4 regions of the Sphingomonas sp. genome follow, and region 1 is predicted to be linked to each of the others. Evidence: predicted binding sites of a transcription regulator. Region 1 holds the regulator's gene; each other region holds the start of a gene.
What was found. The regulator LexA, encoded in region 1, represses DNA repair genes until DNA is damaged. The targets are predictions, from matches to a motif close to GTTCCNCNCTTGTTCT.
Positions count from the first base shown of each region.

Region 1 (3,437 bases):
GCGAGACGATCGAAGTGCGGCTGCCGTTCGCGGCGAAAACGGCTTTCGCCGAGCGCTGCCGGGCCGATGGCGTGACGATGAGCGACGCGATCCGGCGATTTGTCGAGGGGCATGGCCGAGCGCGGCACGGTATAGCGGGGCCGCTGGCGGTTATCGCCTTGCTCGCATTGGCGGTAGTGATGAGCCCGGTCGCCGCGCGGCCCGATTATGGCGCGGGTTTCGACGAACTGGACCGCAATGGCGATGGCGTGGTGACCCAGGCCGAGGTCCCGGGCGGGGAAACGCGTTGTCCGGTCGCGCTAGCGCTGCCGCTCAAGCGCGGCTGGCTGGGCAACGGTCCGCGTTCCTTCGCGATCTGCCGCGAGGTGCCCGCTTTTGCGGTACTCGACCGTGACGGCGACGGGCTGGTGACGCGGAAGGAGTTCGCGGCGCACGCCATCGCGTCCTTGCGGCGCGGGTTCGATGCGTTGGACGAGGACGGTGACGGTTTGCTCGATGCCGGGGAATATGCCGCGCCGCTGCGGATGACGTTCATCGGAACGCCGCCCGACCGGGCGACTTTCCACGATCTCGACAGCAACGGCGACCGCCGGGTCAGCTTCACCGAATTTATCGACTAAGGGCAGCGGACGCCCGCTGCCCGCAATCTCAATAACGCCGCAGCAGCCCGGCGAGCTTTCCCTGCACGCGCACCTGATCGGGGCGGTAGCGCTGGGGGTTATAGTCGCGGTTGGCGGGGTCGAGGCGGATCATCGCGCCCTCCTTGCGGAAATACTTCAGCGTCGCTTCAGCATCGTCGATCAGGGCGACGACGATCTCACCATCGCGCGCGGTTTCGGTGCGGCGGATAAGCGCGTAATCGCCATCGAGAATGCCGGCCTCGACCATGGAATCTCCGGCAACTTCAAGGGCATAGTGCTCCCCCGAGCCAAGCAGGGCGGCGGGCACCGGGAGCATCGACGCGCCCTCCAGCGCCTCGATCGGGGTGCCGGCGGCGATGCGGCCGTGGAGGGGGATTTCGATGACGTCGTTGGCGGGCGCGGGCAAGGGCGCCGAGGACGAAATAGTCGTTGATGCGGAGGTTGGCGAAGCTGCCGCGGACTTTGGCGCAGCACCGCGCTCCGGCACCTTCAACACTTCAAGCGCGCGGGCGCGGTTGGGGAGGCGGCGGATGAATTCGCGCTCCTCCAATGCCGAGATCAGCCGGTGCACGCCCGACTTGGATTTGAGATCGAGCGCCTCCTTCATCTCCTCGAACGAGGGCGACACGCCGGTGTCGTTGAGGCGGTCGGCAATGAAGCAGATCAGCTCGTGCTGCTTGCGCGTGAGCATCCAAATTCTCCCGTCTGGAACAGACGAGGAACGTTTATGCAATGTTCCGCGGCGCTGTCAAGCGATCTGTAGGATTTCCGCCGAGTCGCCGATTTTGGCGGCCGGGGCATGCGGCGGACGGAGGATCAGGCAGTCGGCGCGGGCGAGGGTCCGCAGCATCGACGAATCCTGGATCGTCGAGGCGAAAGCGCGGCCATCGCGGATTTCGGCGCGTAGATAATCGGTGCGGGCCTCGTTGGCGGCGAGCGCTTCGCCGAGCGGGACGATGCGGGTCCGCGGCAGCGGATCGGCGGCGCCCGCGAGGCGCGCGACGAGCGGGCGGACGAACAGCATGGTGGTGATGAAGGCCGAGACCGGATTGCCGGGCAGGCCGAGGACGAACGCACGCCCGAGGCGGCCGGCCAGCATCGGCTTGCCGGGGCGCAGGGCGATCCGCCAGAAGTCGATCGAGCCGCCGGCGGCTTCGAGCGCGGGGCGGACGAGATCGTGATCGCCGACCGAGGCGCCGCCGCTGGTGACGAGGAGATCGGCATCGACCGCGCGGAAGGCGGCGGTGAGGGCATCCAGATCATCGGACAGAATGCCGAGATCGATGATCTCGACCGGCAGATCGGCGAGTTGCGCCGTGAGCATCAGCCGGTTGGTCTCGGGGATCTGGTCCGCGGCGAGCGGCGTGCCGGGCGCGACAAGCTCGTCGCCGGTGGCGGCGATGGCGACGCGGACCTTGCCGCGAACGGGGAGCGTTGCGTGACCGGCGATAGCGGCGAGGGCGAGCGCGGCGGGCGTGATGCGCTGGCCGGCGCGGATCAGCGTCTCGCTCTCGGCGAAATCGAGTCCCTTGCGGCGGACATTGCGGCCGGGCGTGGACGGGCCCGCGCCGGCGAGCGTCAGGCGCGGGCCGTCGCGGGCGGCTTCTTCCTGGACAAGGACAGTGTCCGTGCCGACGGGCAGCGGCGCGCCGGTGAAGATGCGGACGGCCTGGGATGCGGCGACTTCGCCGGCAAAGCCGCGGCCGGCGGCGCTTTCGCCGATGACCTGCCACGGGCCGGGCAGGTCGGCGAAGCGGATCGCATAGCCGTCCATCGCCGAGAGATCGGCGGCGGGCTGCGTGCGCAGGGCTACGATGCCGGCGGCGGCATAGCGATGGGCGGCGTCGGCGAGGGGGACTTGCTTGATGGCGAGCGGGGTGGCGAGCGCGAGGAGGCGGGACTGGGCCTCGGCGACGGGGAGCAGGGGAGCGGGCATCGCGTGAGGAGTAGGGGAGCGCGGGGCCGGGGGGAAGGGGCGGTAATATGCATCATCCGCTCAACGGTCCCCGCCGCCAAACATCAGCGCCCGCCCATTCGCGTCCACGCTCACCATGGTGAAGCGTGCCGTCGCCGCGTGACGCCGTTCCCCATCGAGGAGGTTCTCCGCCCATAGCTCGACATCCACGCGCACCGAACTGCGCCCGGTCATCGCCACGCGTGCGGCCAGCTCGACCATCTCGCCCTGCCGGATCGGCGAGACGAAATCGATGCGATCGGAGGCCGCCATCACCATTACCGCCCGCGCGTGCCGGGTGGAGGCGATAAAGGCGGCCTTGCCCATCATCTTGAGCGCATCGCCACCATAGAGCGTGCCGTAATGATTGGTCTGTGACGGGAAGACCATCTCGGCCATCCGCAGCCAGCCTTCGGGCCCGGCTGCCGCTTCCACGAGCGGCGGCAATGGCAACCGCGTCTCCGGTCCTTTCACCGCCGCCAGGGTGAAGCGGCCGCGCGTGCACAGCCGCCGCTCGCCCGAAACCGGCGCTTCGGCGACCAGCTCGACCTCGACATCGAGCGAACTGGTGCCGACCCGCACGACGCGGCCGGTCACCTCGACCATGTCGCCGGCCCTCGCGGGCGCGGCGAAATCGATCTTGTCGGAAGCGGCGGTGACGAAGGGCGCCCGGCCATGGCGGCTGGCGGCGAGGAACGCCACCTTGTCCATATGCGCGAGCGCCACGCCCCCGAACAGCGTGCCGTGGTGGTTGGAGTCGCCGGGGAACACCATGTCGATGAGCTGCACCGGCTCGCCAGCGGCCTTCGTCTCCGCCATCTCCCTTACGCCTCGGCCAGCGT
Region 1 is NZ_JAHBZI010000001.1:1,982,650-1,986,086, reverse strand. Features, by position in the region: gene KF730_RS10015 (EF-hand domain-containing protein) at 1-620, shown strand, start outside; gene lexA (transcriptional repressor LexA) at 649-1,332, opposite strand; gene glp (gephyrin-like molybdotransferase Glp) at 1,390-2,577, opposite strand; gene KF730_RS10000 (hotdog domain-containing protein) at 2,638-3,414, opposite strand; gene metE (5-methyltetrahydropteroyltriglutamate--homocysteine S-methyltransferase) at 3,420-3,437, opposite strand, start outside.

Region 2 (3,437 bases), on a different contig from region 1:
GTGCCGGCCTCGATGCCGTGTTCAAGGTGTCACCCGTCACCGGATATAGCCGCCCGTCGCATCACCATGCCTATTTCGACAGGAGCAAATGATGGCGAACCCGGCCTTTAGCGAGCTGCCGCCATTCACGCTCCTGGACGAGCCGGACCTTTCCTTCTCGCCATCCGACGCGACCCAAGTCGATGTCCACCCGCTCCGGGGGCTCGTGAATCACGGGCCATATTCGATGGGCTCCTTCAGCGGCTATACCGCGCGTGTGCGCATCGCGACGGTCGGCCCGGAGAGCGCATTCCATCGACGCGGCGACCTGATGAAGCTGCTGCGCAACGTGCATCGGCCTTCCGACCGATCGGAATATGTGCCGGAGTATCCCGGCTTCGAGCGCTTGTTCCGCGTGGCGCTCGAGGCCGCGCCCGCAAGTGCGCACATCAAATGGCCCGACCGCCTCGACCAGCTACCGGGCGATGGCGACGCGCAGAACCGCCTTTACTTCGCCATGGATGCCGCGCTTCGGCGCCTCGACGCGGTGCGCAATGAATTCGATGTGGTGCTCGTCCATTTTCCCGACAATTGGGATACCGCGACACGCGGAAAATTCTTCGACGCCCATGACGTGCTGAAAGCTCTTGGCGCCAAATATAATATCCCGACCCAGGTCCTGAACGACCGTGTCTTCACCTTCAGCTACAAGGCGTCGCTTGCGTGGCGCCTGTCGACGGCATTGTATGTGAAAGCTGCAGGGACGCCATGGAAGCTGGCACCGCTGAAGGGTGTGCCGACCGACACCGCCTATATCGGGTTGGCCTATGCGCTGCGCGGCGATCAGCAGGACGCGCATTACGTCACCTGTTGCTCGCAGGTTTTCGACATGGACGGCGGCGGCATGCAGTTCGTTGCGTTCGAGGCGCGGGACCCGGTGGCCGATGTCGCCGAAGCCCGCAGGAATCCCTTTCTCAGCCGCGACGACATGCGCGCGGTGCTCGCGCGCAGTCTGGAGCTCTATCAGGGGCGAAACGGCGGCAACCTGCCGAAGCGCATGGTCATTCACAAGACGACGGCTTTCAAGGAGAGCGAAATTGAGGGCGCGTTCGACGCGCTCTCCGGCGTTCCGGAAATAGAGTGCGTCGAGGTGAGTTCGGCATCGTGCTGGCGGGGCGTCTGGCTGATCAAGTCAGGCGTGGAAAAGCCGCCGTCGCGGCCGTCGGGCTTCCCCGTCCCGCGCGGTACGATGGTGGTCCGCACAGGCAACTCCGCCTTGGTGTGGGTGGCGGGCAATGCTCCCGAGGTTTCGACCAAGGGCGATTACTATCAGGGCAAGAAGAGCATCCCCAGGCCGCTGCAGCTGATCCGCCACGCCGGTAGCGGGCCGCTTGAGCTGACCGCCCATGAAGCGTTGGCGCTCACTAAGATGGATTGGAACAACGACGCGCTTTACGACCCGGTACCGGTCAGCATCCGCTATTCGCAAAAGCTGGCGCGTACGATTGCGAACGTCTCCGACCTGCCGCGAAACGTCTATCCGTATCGCCTGTTCATGTAACTGCTCCGGTACCTCAGGCCGAGGGCAAGCAGCCTGCGCAAAAGCGCAAGCGATGATTGGCGCTTGACGGATCGGCCGACTCACCGGAACATAATGGGAACGAACGAGTCGTTATTCCCTTATGCTGACCGATGCCGCCTTTGCCGAGACTGAACGCGCACGCCTGCTCGCCGAGCTGAAGGCGCGTATCGCCCTGCCGGTGGCGAGCGGTGCGCCGCTGCTGCCGTTCGGGATCGAGACGATCGACACACGGCTGGGTGGCGGCGGCCTTGACGGCGGCGGCCTGCACGAGATCAGCGCAGCCTCGCCGACGCTGGGTGATGATGCCGCCGCGACTCTGTTCACCGCCGGGGCCGCAGCGCGCTTCGCGGCCGAGCCCAATGCGAGTGTCGCCTGGGCGCTGACCCGGTTCGATCTCTATGCGCCCGGGCTCGAACAGGCCGGGCTGCCGCCGGGAAAATTGCTCTACTGCGAAGGCCGGGACGAGGTCATGGCGCTCGCGCTTGCCGAGGACTGTCTGCGCGACGGCAGCTTCGCGGCGGTGGTGGCGGAAGTGAAGGCCGCCGATCAGACCGCCACAAGGCGGCTCCAGCTGGCCGCCGCCGACGGACGCACGCCGATGCTGTTGCTGCGGCGCTGGGCGCGGGCCGCACGCGATCCGCTCGAAATTCCGTCGGCTGCCTGCACGCGGTGGCGGATCGGCTGCGCACCGTCGGTGCCATTGCCGCATGCCGGCGTCGGGCGCTCCTGCTGGTCGGTCGATCTTGTCCGTCAGCGTGGCGGCAATCCCTTTTCTCTCATAGTCGAGGCCTGCGATGGCAAGGGTCGCCTCGCTCTACCTGCCCCAGCTCGCGATCGAGCGGCTGCGGCGGCTGGAGCGGACCGCCGCGCCGCCTGAGCGGCCCTGGTCGCCCGCGCCGATCCTGCCGCCGAGCATCGACGACGATCCGGGCGCCTGCTCGGTCCCGCGCGGCGGGGGCTGGCGCCCCGGCGCGCGCTGGGCGCAGGGCGGGCTTGGCCGGGAAGCGGAAGTGGAGCGGATCGCGGCACTGCCCGCGCACCAGCAGCCGCCCATGCGGCTGCTCGGGCGGCGATCCGAGCCGGTCGAGCACCCGTTCCGGGCGATGCCGTCCGATGAAGGCGAGCGGGGTCAGGCGCGCCCGCCGATGCCGGCGGCCGCGCCTGGCGCTTTGCCCTGGGGGCGCCCGACCGTGCTGATCGAGCGCATCGGCCAGCGCGAGGTGGTGACTGCCGCTTGTCCCGCTGCACTTGCGCTCGACCTCGTGCCCGGCATGGCGGCGGCGCATGCCCGCGCGCTGGTCGGCGATCTCGATATGCGCGACGCCGATGCCGCCGGCGACCAGGCCTGGCTCGACCGGCTGGCCTTGCACGCCGTCGCGCACTGGACGCCGGTCGCCGCTCCCTCGGGCATCGACGGGATCTGGCTAGACCTGACCGGCACGAGTCATCTGCACGGCGGCGAAGCGCGCTTCTGTGTCCGCGTGCTGCGCTTTCTCGCGCGGATCGGCTTTACCGGACGCCTGGGGGTCGCCGGCACGCCGGGTGCTGCGCACGCGCTGGCCCGCTTTGGCGGGGAAGCTGTCACCCGCTTGCCGCCGGGCGGCGAGGCGGCGGCGCTCGCCGCGGCGCCGATCGCCGCGCTTCGCCTCGATCCCCCGGCGCTGGCCGCCGCCGCGCGGTTCGGGCTCGAGCGCGTCGGTGATCTCTATCCGATGCCGCGGGGGCCGCTCGCCAAGCGGCTGGCGATGCGCCGCCGGACCTCGCGCCCGCGATCGACCAGCTCGCCGGGCGCGCCGGGGAGGAAGCGGTTTTTCGGATCGGGCTCGAGCAGAGCGACGTGCCCGAGCGCGCGGTGAGGCGGCTGGGCGCCTTGGCC
Region 2 is NZ_JAHBZI010000002.1:593,500-596,936, forward strand. Features, by position in the region: gene KF730_RS15160 (SIR2 family protein) at 1-92, shown strand, start outside; gene KF730_RS15165 (hypothetical protein) at 227-1,540, shown strand; gene KF730_RS15170 (protein ImuA) at 1,662-2,438, shown strand; gene KF730_RS15175 (hypothetical protein) at 2,356-3,417, shown strand; gene KF730_RS15180 (DUF6504 family protein) at 3,414-3,437, shown strand, end outside.
Region 2: KF730_RS15170 (protein ImuA) is a predicted target of LexA. The motif match lies at 1,626-1,641, and genes of this name have one in related genera.

Region 3 (3,437 bases), 300 kb from region 1:
TCCTTGAGCACCGCGCGCGCCGAGACGGCATCGGGCGGGGAGACGATGGCACCCAGCGCGAAACAGGCGGACAGCGGCAGTTCGGGAACCAGCCAATGCACCACCAGACCGACCGCCAGCGTCGTGAACACCACCGCTCCGACGGCGAGCGACAGGATGCCGGGCAAATGCCGGCGGAAGCGGCCGAGCGCGGTGGAATAGGCGCCATCGACGAGCAGCGGCGGCAGGAACAGCACCAGCGCCAGCTCGGGATCGAGCGAAATGTCGGGCAGGCCGGGAATGAAGGCAAGCGCGCCGCCGCCGACCAGCAGGGCGGTGGCGGGCGGCAGGCGGAGCTTCAGCGCCAGCCAATAAAGCCCGGTGACCATCGCCAGCAGGACAAGGACGAGCTCAAATGCTTCGACGGCATGCATCAGGCTTGGCTCCCCCTGAATTTGTCCAACGTTTAGGGAAATGACGGCTTAGCTTCACACTTTTCATGCGGATTGTGAAACTTCGTTATTCGCAAATGTAACAATATTATGCGAGCGGTAACGAGCAAGGTCGCGCGCAGAGGCATGGAAGCAAGATATCGCCCCGCGCCGATGTAGGACAGCAAAACCGGCACCCGCACCGACGATCGGCTATTTCGCGTGACGTTCCAGTACCTCGAAATAGGTGTCGATCACCTTCTCGTTGATCGCGTCCCACACATAGCCATCGGCCTTGGCGTGGCCGGCATCCGATTGCGCACGGTACAGCGTCGAATCCCGTGCCAGCATCGCGATCCTGTCGGCATAGGCCTGGACGTCGCGTGGCGGGACGAGGAAGCCGGTCTCGCCCTCGTCGATCAGGTCCACCGCTCCGGTGGCGCGGGCCGCGACGACGGGAACGCCGGCGGCCATCGCTTCCAGCGTAACGTTGCCGAAGCTTTCGGTGACCGAAGGGTTGAACAGTACGTCCATGCTGGCAACGGCGCGGCCGAGATCATTGCCGCGCTGGAAACCGGCGAATGCGGCTTCGGGGACGAGCTCGCCGAACCATTCGCGCGCCGGGCCCTCACCGACCACCAGCACCCGGTGCGGCACGCCCTGCGCGGTCAGCCGCCGGCAGACTTCGGAGAAGATATCAAGCCCCTTTTCCTTGACCAGCCGGCCGAGGAATCCGACGGCGAACTCATCGTCGGCGATGCCGAGCGAGCGGCGCCAGGCGAGATCGCGACGCTTGGGCGAGAATGTATCGTGATCGACGCCGCGCGCCCAGATGCCAATCGGCGTCGTCACGCCCCATTCGCGCAGAAGGTCAATAGAGGACTGTGCCGGCACTACCACGGCATCAACCTTGTTGTAGAAGCGCGTCAGCAGATGGATGACCAACGGCTCGAGGAAGCCGAGCTTGTAATAGCGCGGATAGGTCTCGAAGCGGGTATGCATCGATGCGACCACCGGCAGGCCGTGCTTGCGCGCATAGCGGATCGCGGCATGGCCGATGAATTCAGGCGCCGAGACGTGGATCACGTTCGGCCTGAACGCGGCAAGATCATCGTGCACCGATTTGGGGAGGTGGGTGGCGAAGCGGAATTCGCCACGCTCGCCGGGCAGCGGCCAGCTGGGGATGCTGACGAGATCGCCGGTCGGCTCGAAGGCCGGCTTCTCCACCGTCGGCGAATAGACGCGGACGTTGACGCCGCGGCTGAGCAGATGGCCGACAAGCTTGTTGAGCGACTGGTTCGCACCGTCGCGGACGTAATTATAATTGCCGCTGAACAGGGCGACGCGGATGTCCGACGGTTTCATTGCAGCGGGCATAGCGGGGGGCAGGGATACGGGCAACTCGATCCCCCCGGTATCGGGAGGACGAGACTTGTTCTTGAATTGTTCCCGCGCTACACGCGGGACATGGCGAAGCTCCGCAAACGATATGTGTGTCAGGCATGCGGCTCGGTCACCGCGCAATGGCAGGGCCAGTGCGGCGATTGCGGCGACTGGAATACGCTGGTCGAGGAAGCCGGGGGCAACGTCACGCCGTTCCAGGCCAAGCATAATCTCCAGTCGGGCGGGCGTGCGATCCAGCTGACCGGGCTCAATACCGACATCGCGCTGCCCGATCGGATGGCGACGGGGATCGCGGAACTCGATCGGGCGCTGGGTGGCGGGTTCGTCGAGGGCAGCGCGACACTGATCGGAGGCGATCCGGGGATCGGCAAATCGACCCTGCTGCTGCAGGCGGCGGCGAAGATCGCCGAGCGCGGACTACGCGTCGCCTATGTCTCGGGCGAGGAAGCGGCGGATCAGGTGCGGCTGCGCGCGCGGCGACTGGGGCTCGGCAAGGCGCCGGTGATGCTCGCCGCCGCGACTTCGGTGCGCGATATCCTGACGACGATGGGGGAGGGCCCCGCCCCTGCCTTGCTGGTGATCGATTCGATCCAGACGATGCACAGCGACCTGATCGAGGGCGCGCCGGGGACGGTGAGCCAAGTGCGGGCGAGCGCGGGCGAGTTGATCCGCTTCGCCAAGGAACAGGGCACGGCGGTGGTGCTGGTAGGTCATGTCACCAAAGATGGCAGTATCGCCGGCCCGCGCGTGCTAGAGCATATGGTCGATACCGTGCTGGCGTTCGAAGGCGAGCGCAGCCACCAGTATCGTATCCTCCGCGCGGTCAAGAATCGCTTCGGCGGCACTGACGAGATCGGGGTGTTCGCGATGGAGAGCGAGGGGCTGAGCGAGGTCGCCAATCCCTCGTCGCTGTTCCTGACCCAGCGCGACGAGAGCGTCACCGGCACGATCGTGTTCCCGGCGCTGGAGGGGACGCGGCCGGTGCTGGTCGAGGTGCAGGCGCTGGTGGTGCGGCTGGCGAGCGGGGCGACGCCGCGGCGGGCGGTGGTCGGCTGGGATTCCTCGCGGCTGTCGATGATCCTCGCGGTGCTGGAGGCGCGGTGCGGGCTGAGCTTCTCGACCTGTGAAGTCTATTTGAACATCGCCGGCGGATATCGCGTGCAGGATCCCGCCGCCGATCTGGCGGTGGCGGCGGCGCTGGTATCGGCGCTGGCCGAGCGCCCGCTGGCGGCGGACGCGGTGGCGTTCGGCGAGATAGCGCTTTCGGGCGAGGTTCGCCCGGTCGCACATGGCGCGCTGCGCTGCCGCGAGGCGGGCAAGCTCGGCTTCGCCAGGGCGCTGGCTCCGGCCGCGCAGGCCGACAAGGGCGGGCTGGTGCTGTCGGGGTTCAAGAACCTCGCGGCGTTCGTCGATCATTTGCTGGGGCGTTAAGTCCCTCTCCCCTGGAGGGAGAGGGTTTTGGGACTACCAATTCCCCGCCCGCCATCGCATCATGCCAGCATGAAGCAATCGACCGTTCTCAAGATACTTGGTGGCGTCACCGTTGCCGCCATCGGCGGAGCCTTCGCCTATCGCCAGGCGACGCGGCCGCCGGTGATCAATCCGGAGGTGCCCGAGCCGGCC
Region 3 is NZ_JAHBZI010000001.1:2,286,424-2,289,860, reverse strand. Features, by position in the region: gene KF730_RS11535 (Na+/H+ antiporter) at 1-413, opposite strand, end outside; gene KF730_RS11530 (glycosyltransferase family 1 protein) at 624-1,775, opposite strand; gene radA (DNA repair protein RadA) at 1,878-3,245, shown strand; gene KF730_RS11520 (lipocalin family protein) at 3,315-3,437, shown strand, end outside.
Region 3: radA (DNA repair protein RadA) is a predicted target of LexA. The motif match lies at 1,845-1,860, and genes of this name have one in related genera.

Region 4 (3,437 bases), 430 kb from region 1:
AAGCGCGCTCACGATCGAGATACCCGGTCAGGGCGAACGCCGCGCGGTGTGGATAAGCGTGCCGCCGGGATACGAGCGGTCCGGCGCCACCCGCTATCCCGTCGCCTATGTGCTGGATGGCCGCGGGCTGTTCCCCGGCGCGGTGGCGGCGGCGCGGTTCCTCAGCGTCTTCGAGGGCGCGCCGGGAATGATCGTGGTGGGAATCGACAGCGTCAATCCGGCGGCGCGGCGGCGCGACTTCACACCTGTGCGCGCGGCCAGCGACGCCGAGGGCGCATCGGGCCAGGCGGATCGCTTTGCCGCGCTTCTGGCCGGCGGGATCGTGCCGCGGATCAATATGGACTTCAGGACTGACGGGCGCGCCGTACTGATCGGGCATTCACTAGCCGGGCTGTTCGCGCTCGATGCCTGGCACCGGCGGCTGCCGGCGTTCGACGGCTATATCGCGATCAGCCCGACTCTGCCCTGGGCGGACAACGAGATCATGGGCCGGATCGCTAGCCGCGCCAAGGGCAGCAGCGACGCCAAGGCGCCGTTCGTGTTCGTATCGATGGCGGCGGACATGCCGGCCTACCTCGCGCAGATGGAACGTCTCGAGAGCATGGCTCCGCAGCTGGCGCCGGCATGGCAATTCGCGCGCTTTCCCGACGACACCCATGTCACCACCGTGCCCGGCGCGCTGTTTCGCGGATTGCGGCTCTACCATCAGCATCTGGCCGCCGGCCCGCCGAAACCGTGACGATCCGCGCTTGGCTTCACACTTTTCCCGCGTTTCGTGACACAAAGCTGCGCAGCCGCGACACAAACGGAAAGACCCGACGCAGGGCAATGCGCCGGGTCTCCGATGGGAAATTGGCCGTTTCCGCCGGGTCGATCATGCCTCGCACGATCGAGAAACGCCCAAGGGCATTTCACCTCCAGCCAAACCGGCCACCCCGTGACCGCTGGTCCGGTGCGGGCAAGCACCGTCGCGGCCTTGTTCATTGAACCTCAGAGATCGTCCTCGCTGCCCTCGGCATCGGGTTCGGGGCCGGTCATCATCTCCTCGGCGACCTTTTCGGTGCGCGTGCGGATGGCCTTTTCGAGGCGGGCGCAGATCTCCGGATTTTCCTTGAGGAAGGTCTTGGAGTTCTCGCGGCCCTGGCCGATGCGGACGCTATCATAGCTGAACCATGCGCCCGATTTCTCGACCAGCCCGGCCTTGACGCCAAGATCGAGGATCTCGCCGATCTTCGAGACGCCTTCGCCATACATGATGTCGAACTCGACCTGCTTGAACGGCGGCGCAACCTTGTTCTTGACGACCTTCACGCGGGTGGTGTTGCCGATGATATCGTCGCGATCCTTGATCTGGCCGGTGCGGCGGATGTCGAGACGGACCGAAGCGTAGAATTTGAGCGCATTGCCGCCGGTCGTGGTCTCGGGATTGCCGTACATCACGCCGATCTTCATGCGCAGCTGATTGATGAAGATCACCATGCAGCGCGAGCGGGCGATCGAGCCGGTGAGCTTGCGCAGGCTCTGCGACATCAGGCGGGCCTGAAGACCGACATGGCTGTCGCCCATCTCGCCTTCGATTTCAGCGCGCGGCACCAGCGCGGCGACCGAATCGACCACCAGCACGTCGATGGCGTTGGAGCGAACCAGCGTATCGACGATTTCAAGCGCCTGCTCGCCGGTATCAGGCTGCGAGACGATCAGCTCATCGATGTTGACGCCAAGCTTCTTGGCATAGACCGGATCGAGCGCATGCTCGGCATCGACGAAGGCGGCGACGCCGCCGGTCTTCTGCGCTTCGGCAATGGTGTGCAGCGCCAGCGTGGTCTTGCCCGAGCTTTCGGGGCCGTAAATCTCGATGACGCGGCCGCGCGGCAGGCCGCCGACGCCAAGGGCGATGTCGAGGCCGAGCGACCCGGTCGAGATAGCCTCGACCTGCATCGCCTCCTTCGAGCCGAGACGCATCGCGCTGCCCTTGCCGAACGCGCGATCGATCTGAGCGAGGGCGGCTTCAAGCGCCTTCTGCTTTTCGGTGCTGGGAGCCATATTATTGTCGATGACCTTCAGGGATGCTGCCATTTTCGATGCCCTCGCCACTTGAAGATGTCTACCGTAATCGTTGCTGTTGACGGCTTCGTATCGTGTTTGTTCTCATAGAACAAGAGCGGAACAAAAAATAATTTCGCGAGCGTGCAATTGCCCCTCCCCATCCCCCACGCTAGCCAGCGGCCATGGGGGAAATCATTGGCACGGTCGCTGCGCTCAACCGCTTTCCGGTCAAGTCGATGGCCGGCGAGCCGCTGGAGACTGCCGAGATCGATTGGCAGGGCGTGGAGGGCGACCGGCAATATGCGTTCTTCTTCCGCGACAGCGGCTCGCGCTTTCCATGGCTGACCGGGCGGGACGTGTCGGAAATGGTGCTGCATGCGGCGCGCTTTGCCGATCCGCAGGCGCCGAAGACGGCGAAGGTCGAAGTCACCGCGCCCGATGGCTGGCACGGCACTGTCGACGATCCCGAATTGCTGGAGCGGCTGGCGGCGGCGGCGGGTGCGCCGATCGGGCTGATCCAGCTGGCGATCGGTTGCTTCGATTCGATGCCGGTATCGGTGGTGACCACCGCCGCGCATCACTGGGTCGAGACCGCGCATGGTTCGGCGCTGGATATGCGACGGTTCCGCGCGAATATCGTCATCGAGAGCGATCATTCGCAGATGGAATGGGCGGGCAAGCGGATCGCGTTCGGCGAGGATGGTGCGGAGCTACTGATAACCGAGGGAATCCAGCGCTGCGCGATGGTGACGATCCATCCGGATACGGCAGTGCGCGAGCCCAAGGTGCTGCGGACGGTCGCCCAGCAGTTCGGCAATAATTACGGCACCTATGCCGCGCCGGCGAAGAAGGGATTTGTGCGGATCGGGGATGTGGTACGCTTGATCGATTAGGGGGGATTGAAGATGCGCCTATTCACTTTGGTTGCAGCCATGCTGCTGGCGGCGCCCGCTGCCCATGCCGCCGATGCCTGTACCACGCTCGAGGCGCGCACCGCTGCCTTCGAACCGGATCTCAAGGCTGCCTTTGAACTGATGAAGGCGCGGGATATCGCCGGTGCGCGGAAATACCTGCCCAAGCTCGAGGCGTATTTTGCTGCCATCCCCGCAACGATGCCGCAGCCGGCGCGGTGCGGCGCGGAAGTAGCGGTGTTCGACTATCTCCAATATCTGCGCTTCACCGAGCTGACTGGAGCGGGCAAAACAGTTCCCGGATATCCGGCGGGCACCAAATTCACCTTCAAGCTGCTCGATCTTAATGCGCTCGCCTATGCGGTCGGCTGGCTGAATTACGAGAGCCAGAATTTCGACAAGGCGCTGGCCGCCTATACCAAGGGGCTATTGATCGCACCCGGCGATCATGATCTGTCGAGCGAATACGTCGCGACGCTG
Region 4 is NZ_JAHBZI010000001.1:1,552,191-1,555,627, reverse strand. Features, by position in the region: gene KF730_RS07800 (alpha/beta hydrolase-fold protein) at 1-739, shown strand, start outside; gene recA (recombinase RecA) at 991-2,094, opposite strand; gene KF730_RS07790 (MOSC N-terminal beta barrel domain-containing protein) at 2,229-2,939, shown strand; gene KF730_RS07785 (hypothetical protein) at 2,946-3,437, shown strand, end outside.
Region 4: recA (recombinase RecA) is a predicted target of LexA. The motif match lies at 2,153-2,168, and genes of this name have one in related genera.